DNA from 2 places in the Streptomyces capparidis genome. Region 1 is predicted to be linked to the other one. Evidence: riboswitches for the same ligand, from Rfam matches in the RefSeq annotation. Region 1 holds a riboswitch; the other holds the start of a gene.

Evidence for each region. Region 1 has a riboswitch for glycine ahead of gcvT (glycine cleavage system aminomethyltransferase GcvT). Riboswitches for the same ligand answer to the same signal wherever they lie in the genome.
Region 2: another riboswitch for glycine. It lies ahead of gcvP (aminomethyl-transferring glycine dehydrogenase); the one in region 1 lies ahead of gcvT (glycine cleavage system aminomethyltransferase GcvT).

What each region holds. Positions count from the first base shown of each region.
Region 1 covers NZ_BAAGTD010000038.1:47,641-52,044, reverse strand. Annotated here, with positions in the region: gene glyA (serine hydroxymethyltransferase) at 1-716, opposite strand, end outside; gene gcvH (glycine cleavage system protein GcvH) at 850-1,227, opposite strand; gene gcvT (glycine cleavage system aminomethyltransferase GcvT) at 1,407-2,471, opposite strand; glycine riboswitch at 2,641-2,759, opposite strand; glycine riboswitch at 2,760-2,873, opposite strand; gene ACYVO2_RS26410 (AAA family ATPase) at 2,991-3,701, shown strand; gene ACYVO2_RS26405 (enhanced serine sensitivity protein SseB) at 3,812-4,404, shown strand, end outside.
Region 2 covers NZ_BAAGTD010000057.1:10,701-15,104, reverse strand. Annotated here, with positions in the region: gene gcvP (aminomethyl-transferring glycine dehydrogenase) at 1-2,693, opposite strand, end outside; glycine riboswitch at 2,894-3,004, opposite strand; gene ACYVO2_RS32045 (PRC-barrel domain-containing protein) at 3,140-3,505, shown strand; gene ACYVO2_RS32040 (DNA polymerase IV) at 3,519-4,404, opposite strand, start outside.

The sequences.
Region 1 (4,404 bases):
ACGCCGCCGCGCGGACCGCCGAGCGTCTTGTGCGTGGTGGTGGTCACCACGTCGGCGTGGGGGACGGGGGAGGGGTGCAGGCCCGCCGCCACCAGGCCGGCGAAGTGGGCCATGTCCACCATCAGGTAGGCGCCGACCTCGTCCGCTATCCGGCGGAACGCGGCGAAGTCCAACTGCCGCGGGTAGGCCGACCAGCCCGCGACGATCAGCTTCGGCCGGTGCTCCTTGGCCAGCCGCTCGACTTCCTCCATGTCCACCAGGTGGGACTGCTCGTCCACGTGGTAGGCCACGACGTTGTAGAGCTTGCCGGAGAAGTTGATCCGCATGCCGTGGGTCAGGTGCCCGCCGTGCGCCAGGTCCAGGCCGAGGATGGTGTCGCCCGGGTCGAGCAGCGCGAACATGGCGGCGGCGTTGGCCTGGGCGCCGGAGTGCGGCTGGACGTTGGCGGCGTCCGCGCCGAACAGCTCCTTGACCCGGTCGATGGCGAGCCGCTCGACGACGTCGACGTGCTCGCAGCCGCCGTAGTAGCGGCGGCCCGGGTAGCCCTCGGCGTACTTGTTGGTGAGCACCGAGCCCTGTGCCTGGAGGACGGAGAGCGGGGCGAAGTTCTCCGAGGCGATCATCTCGAGGGTGGACTGCTGGCGGTGCAGCTCGGCGTCCACCGCGGCGGCGACATCGGGGTCGAAGTCGTGGAGGGGGCGGTTCAGTACCGTCATGGGTTTCTCGAATCTCCGCGTGGGTCCCGGCGGCGCCCGCGGCCGTCGCGCGTGGCCGCGGCGCTTCCGGGGACGGGTGGGCCCGTGGGGACGGGGCGTGGTCGGTCGGCGGGCGCTGCCGCCGGGCGCGGGCTCAGCCGGCGGTGAACTCCTGGTACCCGGCGGCGTCCATCAGGTCGTCCGCCTCGCCGGACACCCGGATGCGGAAGAGCCAGCCGTCCCCGTAGGGGGAGGAGTTGACCAGCGACGGGTCGTCCACGACGTCCTGGTTGACCTCGGTGACCTCGCCGCCCACCGGGGAGTACAGGTCGCTGACGGACTTGGTGGACTCCAGCTCGCCGCAGGTGTCGCCCGCGGCGACGGTGGTGCCGGGCTGCGGGAGCTCGACGTAGACCACGTCGCCGAGCGCGTTCGCGGCGTGCTCGGTGATGCCCACGGTGGCGACGCCGTCCACGGCCTCGGACAGCCACTCGTGTTCCTTGCTGTAACGCAGGTTCTCGGGGGTGCTCATGGTGGGATTCTCCCGGATGGGCGTGGGTGGAGAAGGACGGTGGGGTGCCCCGGTGGTGGTGAAGGGGCAGGTGGGGCTGGCGGGACCGGACGCTCGTGGCGCCGCGCCGCCGGGCGCGCCTGGGCCCGGCCGGTGCGGGTGCGCCCCGGCGGGCCGCGGCGGCGGGCTCGCGGCAGGGGTCAGCGGGCGCGCTTGTAGAAGGGGAGGGCGACGACCTCGTGCGGCTCGCGCCCGCCGCGGATGTCCACGGCCACCCGGGTGCCGGGGGCGGCGTGGCCCGCGTCCACGTAGGCCATCGCGATGGGGCGGCCCAGGGTCGGGGACGGGGCGCCGGAGGTGACCCGGCCGATCACGGAGCCGTCCTCGGCCAGCGCGGCGAAGCCCGCCCGGGGGATCCGGCGGCCCTCCGCGACCAGGCCGACCAGGGTCCGCGGCGGCGTCCGGCGGGCCGCCTCCGCGGCCTTCGCCAGGGCCTCCCGGCCGACGAACGCGCCGCCGTTGGTGGTCTTGTCGAAGCGCACCACCCGGCCGAGCCCGGCGTCGAACGGGGTGGTCTCCTCGCTCAGCTCGTGCCCGTACAGCGGCATGCCCGCCTCAAGGCGCAGCGTGTCCCGGCAGGACAGGCCCGCGGGCACCAGGCCGTCCTCGGCGCCCGCGGCGGTGAGCGCCTCCCACAGCGCCTCGGCCGCCTCCGGGGCGACGAACAGCTCGAAGCCGTCCTCGCCGGTGTACCCGGTGCGGGCGATCAGCGCCTCGGTACCGGCGACGGTGCCCGGCAGGCCGGCGTAGTACTTCAGGCCCGCCAGGTCGGCGTCGGTGAGGCGGGCCAGGATCGCGGCGGCGCGCGGGCCCTGGAGGGCGACCAGCGCGTAGGCGTCCCGGTCGTCGCGGACCTCGGCGTCGAAGCCCTCGGCGCGGGCCCGCAGCTCGCCCAGCACCCGCTCGGCGTTGGCGGCGTTCGCCACCACGAGGAACCGCCGATCACCCGTGCGGTAGACGATCAGGTCGTCCAGGATGCCGCCGTCCGGGGCGCAGATCATGGTGTAGCGGGCCCGCCCGACCGCCAGCGCGGAGACGAAGCCCACCAGCGCGTGGTCCAGCGCCTCGCCCGCCGCGGGGCCGGTCACGGTGATCTCGCCCATGTGGGAGAGGTCGAACAGGCCGGCGCTGCCGCGCACCGCCAGGTGCTCCTCGCGCTCGCTGCCGTAGCGCAGCGGCATGTCCCAGCCCGCGAAGGGGGCCATGGTGGCGCCCAGGCGGCGGTGGACCGCGTCGAGGGGCGTGCGGCGGACGGCGTCGGCGGCCGGGGCGGCGTCGGCCGCCGGCCGGGGCTCGCCCTGGCTGTGGCTCTGGTTCGTCATCGAGGCTCCAGGCTCCGGGAGGAGGCGGGTGGGGGAGGGGTCGCGAAGATCTCCTCCCCAATCTGTCATCGGAACCTGAGAGGTTCGCCTGAGCGCCCTTGGAACGCCCCGGCTTGCACCGTGGGTGGGACCGGCGCCCCTGCCGGGACGCGGTCCGCTTTTCAGATCTGCCTCGCCCGCGCGGTAGCTGTGCCTGAGAGATTCCGGGGAGGAGTTGCTCCTTCGGCGCCCCGTCGCGGGCCCGCGCTCACGCGCGCCCGGCGGGGACTCTCCCGCGCGGCCTCGAACGGCCGTTTTGGAATTGTCCGGATCATCATCGCACGGCTCACAGGCGGCTGACAGGGGTCCCCATTACCCTTTCTTGAACGACCGGGCAACGACCCGGGGAAAGGCGGTTCGCCGGTGCGGTGGCGGAACGGGGACGTGACGGCGGCATGCCCGCCTTCGGGCGCGGCGCCACCCGGGCGGCGCGGCGGTGCGGCCGCGCGGGTGACGAGGCCGGGCCGGCCGCTCGATCTGCGCCGCGGCCGAGGCGGCCCGGCGGTGCGCAGCCTGCGCTACCCGGCGGGTGACCTGGTGGTCGTCTCGGGGCTGCCCGGCAGCGGCAAGAGCACGCTGATGAGGCGGGCCGTGGGGCGTGGCCCCGGCGCGGCGCGGTGCGTGGACTCCCAGGACGTGCGGGAGCGCTTCGAGCGGCGGATGCCGCACTGGCTGCCGTACGCGGTGTACCGGCCGGTGGTGCGGATCGCACATTACTACGGATTGCTGCGGGCGGTGCGTACGGGGCGGAGCCTGGTCGTCCACGACTGCGGCTCGCTGGTGTGGGTGCGCCGCTGGCTGGCCCGCGCGGCGCGGCGGCGGGGCCGCGGCATGCACCTGCTGGTGCTCGACGTCCCGCCCGAGGTCGCCGCGGACGGGCAGCGGACACGGGGGCGGCGGGTGTCCGGATACGCCTTCGCCCGGCACCGCAGGGCGGCCCGGCGGCTGGTCGCGGCGGCGGAGCAGGCGGTGGCGGACGGGGCGGCGGCGCGGCTGCCGCGGGGCTGCGTCTCGGTGGTGCTGCTGGACCGGGCCGCGGTGGGGGAGCTCCGGGAGATCGTGTTCGGGGACTGAGCGGCGGGGCGGTGCCGGGCGCGGCGGGGACCTGGCAAGATTCGGGGGCAGGTGCCAGTTGACATGACCGCCCCGGCGGGGGCGGAGCGGCGGAGACGGTGAGTGGCGCGATGAGCATCCCGGCACAGGAGAGCGGCTACCCGGCGGCCGGGTTCCCCTGCAACGAGCTGGAGCAGGTGCTGGCCGCCTCGCTCGGCCGGCCCGAGGCCACGGCCCGGCTGCTGGAGGTGCTGTCCCGCTCCCCGGTGTGGATCCCGCTGCCGTCGGGCGGCGGCCCGGACAGCCGGGACCTGGACCTGCCCACCATGGACCTCGGCGGCGTGCCCTACGTCCCCGTCTTCAGCTCCGAGGAGCAGTTGCGCCGCGCCGCGGGCGGGATGTCCTTCGCGGTCGCGCCCTGCCACGAGTTCGCGCGCGGCCTGCCGCCCCAGGTCGGGGTGGCCGTCAACCCCGACGGCGCGGTGGGCGTGCCCGTGCCGCCGGAGGCCGTCGTCGAGCTGTGCCGGGGCCCGGCCGTGGACCCGCGGACCGCGGCGAGCGGGCCGACCGGGCACGAGGAGGCGGGGGCGGCCCGCCCCGGGGCCCGGGTGCGGCTGTGGGAGCCGGACCTGGTGGACGAGCCGGTGGACTTCCTGGCCACGGCCGCGGGCGAGTTCGCCGTCACCCCCGTGGTGCTCTCCGCGCGCCGGGCGCTGGCCAGCGT
Region 2 (4,404 bases), on a different contig from region 1:
CCGCGGATGGCGATCATGGCCTCGCAGAACCGGTCGAGTTCGGCCAGGTCCTCGCTCTCGGTGGGCTCGATCATCAGGGTTCCGGCCACCGGGAACGACATCGTCGGCGCGTGGAACCCGTGGTCGATGAGCCGCTTGGCCACGTCGTCCACGGTCACGCCGGTCGCCTTGGTCAGCGGGCGCAGGTCCACGATGCACTCGTGCGCCACCAGGCCGCCGGGGCCGGTGTAGAGCACGGGGTAGTAGGGCGCGAGCCGCTTGGCGACGTAGTTCGCGCTGAGCACCGCCACCTGGGTGGCCCGCTTCAGCCCCTCAGCGCCCATCAGCCGCAGATACGCCCAGGAGATCGGCAGGATGCCCGCCGAGCCCCACGGCGCGGCGGAGATCGGCCCTACGCCCGTCTCCGGACCCGCGGCGGGCTGGAGCGGGTGGTTCGGCAGGTACGGCGCCAGATGGGCGCGCACCGCGACCGGGCCGACGCCGGGGCCGCCGCCGCCGTGCGGGATGCAGAAGGTCTTGTGCAGGTTCAGGTGCGACACGTCCGCCCCGAACTTCCCCGGACGGGCCAGCCCCACCAGGGCGTTGAGGTTGGCGCCGTCCACGTACACCTGCCCGCCGGCCTCGTGCACGGCCGCGCACACGTCGGCGATGTGCTCCTCGAACACGCCGTGCGTGGAGGGGTAGGTGACCATCAGCACGGCCAGGGTGTCCCGGTGCGCGTCGATCTTGGCGTGCAGGTCGGCCAGGTCCACGTCCCCGTCGTCGCTGGTCTTCACCACCACGACCTTCAGGCCCGCCATGGCGGCGCTGGCCGCGTTGGTGCCGTGGGCGGAGGACGGGATCAGGCAGACGGTGCGCTGCGCCTCACCGTTCGCCCGGTGGTAGGCGCGCACGGCGAGCAGCCCGGCGAACTCGCCCTGCGACCCGGCGTTGGGCTGGAGGCTGACCCGGTCGTAGCCGGTGACCTCCGCCAGCCGGTCCTCCAGCTCGCGGATCAGCGTCAGATAACCCTCGGCCTGCTCGGCGGGGGCGAACGGGTGCAGCGCGCCGAACTCCGGCCAGGTGATCGGCTCCATCTCGGCGGTGGCGTTCAGCTTCATCGTGCACGAGCCGAGCGGGATCATGCCGCGGTCGAGCGCGTAGTCGCGGTCGGCGAGGCGGCGCAGGTAGCGGAGCATCGCCGTCTCGGAGCGGTGGCGGTGGAACACCGGGTGGGTGAGCACCTCGCCCTGGCGCAGCAGGCCGTCCGGCAGGGCGTCGGCGGTCGCCTCGTCCAGCGCGTCCACGTCCGGCGCCCCGGCGTCGCCGGCCGTGCCGAAGGCGCGCCACACGGCGGCGAGCTGGGCGCGGCCGGTGGTCTCGTCGCAGGCGATGCCGACCAGGTCGGCGTCCACCTGCCGCAGGTTGACCCCGGCGGCCCGGGCCGCGGCCACGACGTCCGCGGCCCGGCCGGGCACCCGCGCGGTCACCGTGTCGAAGAACGCCTCGTGCACCACCTCCACGCCGCCCGCGCGCAGGCCGGCGGCGAGGACGGCGGCGTAGCGGTGGACGCGCCGGGCGATGGCGCGCAGCCCGTCGGGCCCGTGGTACACCGCGTACATCCCGGCCATGACGGCGAGCAGCACCTGGGCGGTGCAGATGTTGCTGGTGGCCTTCTCCCGGCGGATGTGCTGCTCGCGGGTCTGGAGCGCGAGCCGGTAGGCGCGGTCGCCGTCGGCGTCCACGGACACGCCGACCAGGCGCCCCGGCAGACTGCGGGCGAACGCCTCCTTCACCGCCATGTAGCCCGCGTGCGGCCCGCCGAAGCCCATGGGCACGCCGAAGCGCTGGCTGGAGCCGACCGCGATGTCCGCGCCGAGCTCGCCGGGGGACTTCAGCAGGGTCAGCGCCAGCAGGTCGGCGGCCACCGTGACGACGGCGCCGAGCTCGTGCGCCCGCTCGACGACGGGCGCCGGGTCCCGCACGGCGCCCGAGGCGCCCGGGTACTGGAGCAGCACGCCGAACAGGCCGCGCTCGGCGAGCCCGTCGGGCAGGCCGTCCGACAGGTCGGCGACGAGCACCTCGATGCCCTGCGGTTCGGCGCGGGTGCGCACCACGGCGATGGTCTGCGGCAGGCAGTCGGCGTCCACCAGGAACAGGCCCTGGCTGTCCGCGGAGGGCGCCTTGACCCGGCACACGCGGCGGGCCAGCGCCATGGCCTCGGCGGCCGCGGTGCCCTCGTCCAGCAGGGACGCCCCGGCGGTGGGCAGGCCGGTCAGGTCGGCCACCATCGTCTGGAAGTTCAGCAGCGCCTCGAGCCGGCCCTGCGATATCTCCGGCTGGTAGGGGGTGTAGGCGGTGTACCAGGCCGGGTTCTCCAGCACGTTGCGCAGGATGACCGGCGGGGTGAAGGTGCCGTGGTAGCCCAGGCCGATCATGGAGTGCAGGACCTGGTTGCGGTCGGCGAGCTCACGCAGCTCGGCCAGGACCTCGGCCTCGGTGCGGGCCTGCGGCAGGGCGAGCGACTCGGCGGACCGGATGGCGGCGGGCACCGCGGCGGCGGTCAGCTCGTCCAGCGAGCCGTAGCCGACGTGGGCCAGCATCTTGGCGCGGTCGGCGTCGTCGGGCCCGATGTGGCGCCGTTCGAAGGGCGTGCCGCGCTCGAGGTCGGCGAGGGACCGCCTGTCGGGTCCGCTGCTCGGGGTGGCAGTCATCTGCGGAGGCCTCCTGGTCGTGCGACCTGTGAGGGGCAACACAACGGCGTGTGCCCGGCGGCCTCCCCCTCTGTCAGCGCGACGCGGGCGTCACGACCTGAGAGCTTCACCGGGCTCCCCGCGGGGGACCCGGCTTGCACCGTCGGTGAGGGAGGGGTCCGGTGCACGCGCCCGTCGCCCGCCCTGCTTTCCAGAGTGACCTCGACCGCGCGGTACGGATGCCTGAGAGATTCCGGGGAGGATTTGCTCCTTCGGCGCCTTGCCCCAGGGACGGGTGCCCCAGGAGCGAAGGACTCTCCCGCGCGACGTCAACAGCCACTTCAACCCTATCAGCGCCGTACTCGAGGGATCCCTTCGGCCGCCTCGACTCGACACCGGACGTTTTGTGCCTTTTGGTGGGATTACCGCGGGGCCGTCCGCGCCCCGCGAACCGCTGGAGGACCACCGTGCAGACCGACATCGATCCGCGTGACCTGATCGGCCGCAAGGCGTTCGACCGCAACGGCGCCAAGATCGGCACCGTTGACGAGGTGTACCTGGACGACGCCACGGGCGAGCCCGAGTGGGCGGCCGTGCGCACCGGCCTGTTCGGCCGGGACGCCTTCGTCCCCCTGGAGCCCAGCGTCGTCGTCGGCGGAAACCTGCGCGTCCCCTACGACAAGGCGCTGATCCGGTGCGCCCCCGACTTCGGCGTGGGCCGCCACCTCTCGCCCGAGCAGGAGCTCCAGCTCTACCGCCACTACCACCTGGACGTCGACGCGGAGCCGTCCGAGTGCGCCCGCGAGGGCGAACTGGCCGGGGACGTCGAGTGACCGCCCCCGCACGTCACTGACCCTCCGCGTCCCCCTCCTCCTCCCCCGCTCCCTCCCCGCCTCCGCCCCGCAGCGGCAGCGGCTCGCCCGGCGCCAGTTGCGGGTCGTCCACCGGGAAGGTCCGCACCCGTCCCGGCGCCGACCACGGCGTCTCGAACCGGACGGTCACCCGGCCCACGCCGCTGCCCTGCACCCACCCCGGCCCGAGCTCCGCGTGCCGCACGTCCTGCCCCGGCAGCCACCGTCGCTCCGGCGCCCCGCGCACCGCCGCGAGGGGTCCGGCCGGGGCGGACGCCACCGCCGCCACCGCGCCGGACGGCCCGGCCCCGCCCTCCGCCTCCCCGGGGGCCCCGGGCCCGGCCGACGCCGCGGCCTCCCCCGCCACCTGCGCGAACAGGTCCTCCTGGGTGAAGTCCGCCAGACCGCTCACCCCCACGCCGAGCAGCCGCACCCCGCCGGTGGTGTCCACCGAGTCCACCAGGCGCCTGGCCACCTCGAGCACCACCGCCGGGTCGTCCGTCGGGGCGCGCAGCGTCTCGGACCTGGTGAGGGTGGAGAAGTCGAAGCGCCGCACCTTGACCACCACGGTCCGCCCCGACCGGCCGGAGTCCCGCAGCCTGCGCACGCACCGCTCGGCGAGGCGGTCGATCTCGTGCCGCACCCGGTCGCGGTCGGCCAGGTCCTCGTCGAAGGTGTCCTCCACGGACACCGACTTCGCCTCCCGCTCGGCGACCACCGGACGGTCGTCGTGCCCCACCGCCATCGAGTACAGGCCGGCCCCGTGCGCCCTGCCGAGCAGCCGCACCAGCTCCGCCTCGCCCGCCGCCGCCACATCGGCGACGGTGGCCATGCCGGCGCGGCGCAGGTGCTCGTCCGTGGCGGGGCCCACCCCGGGCAGC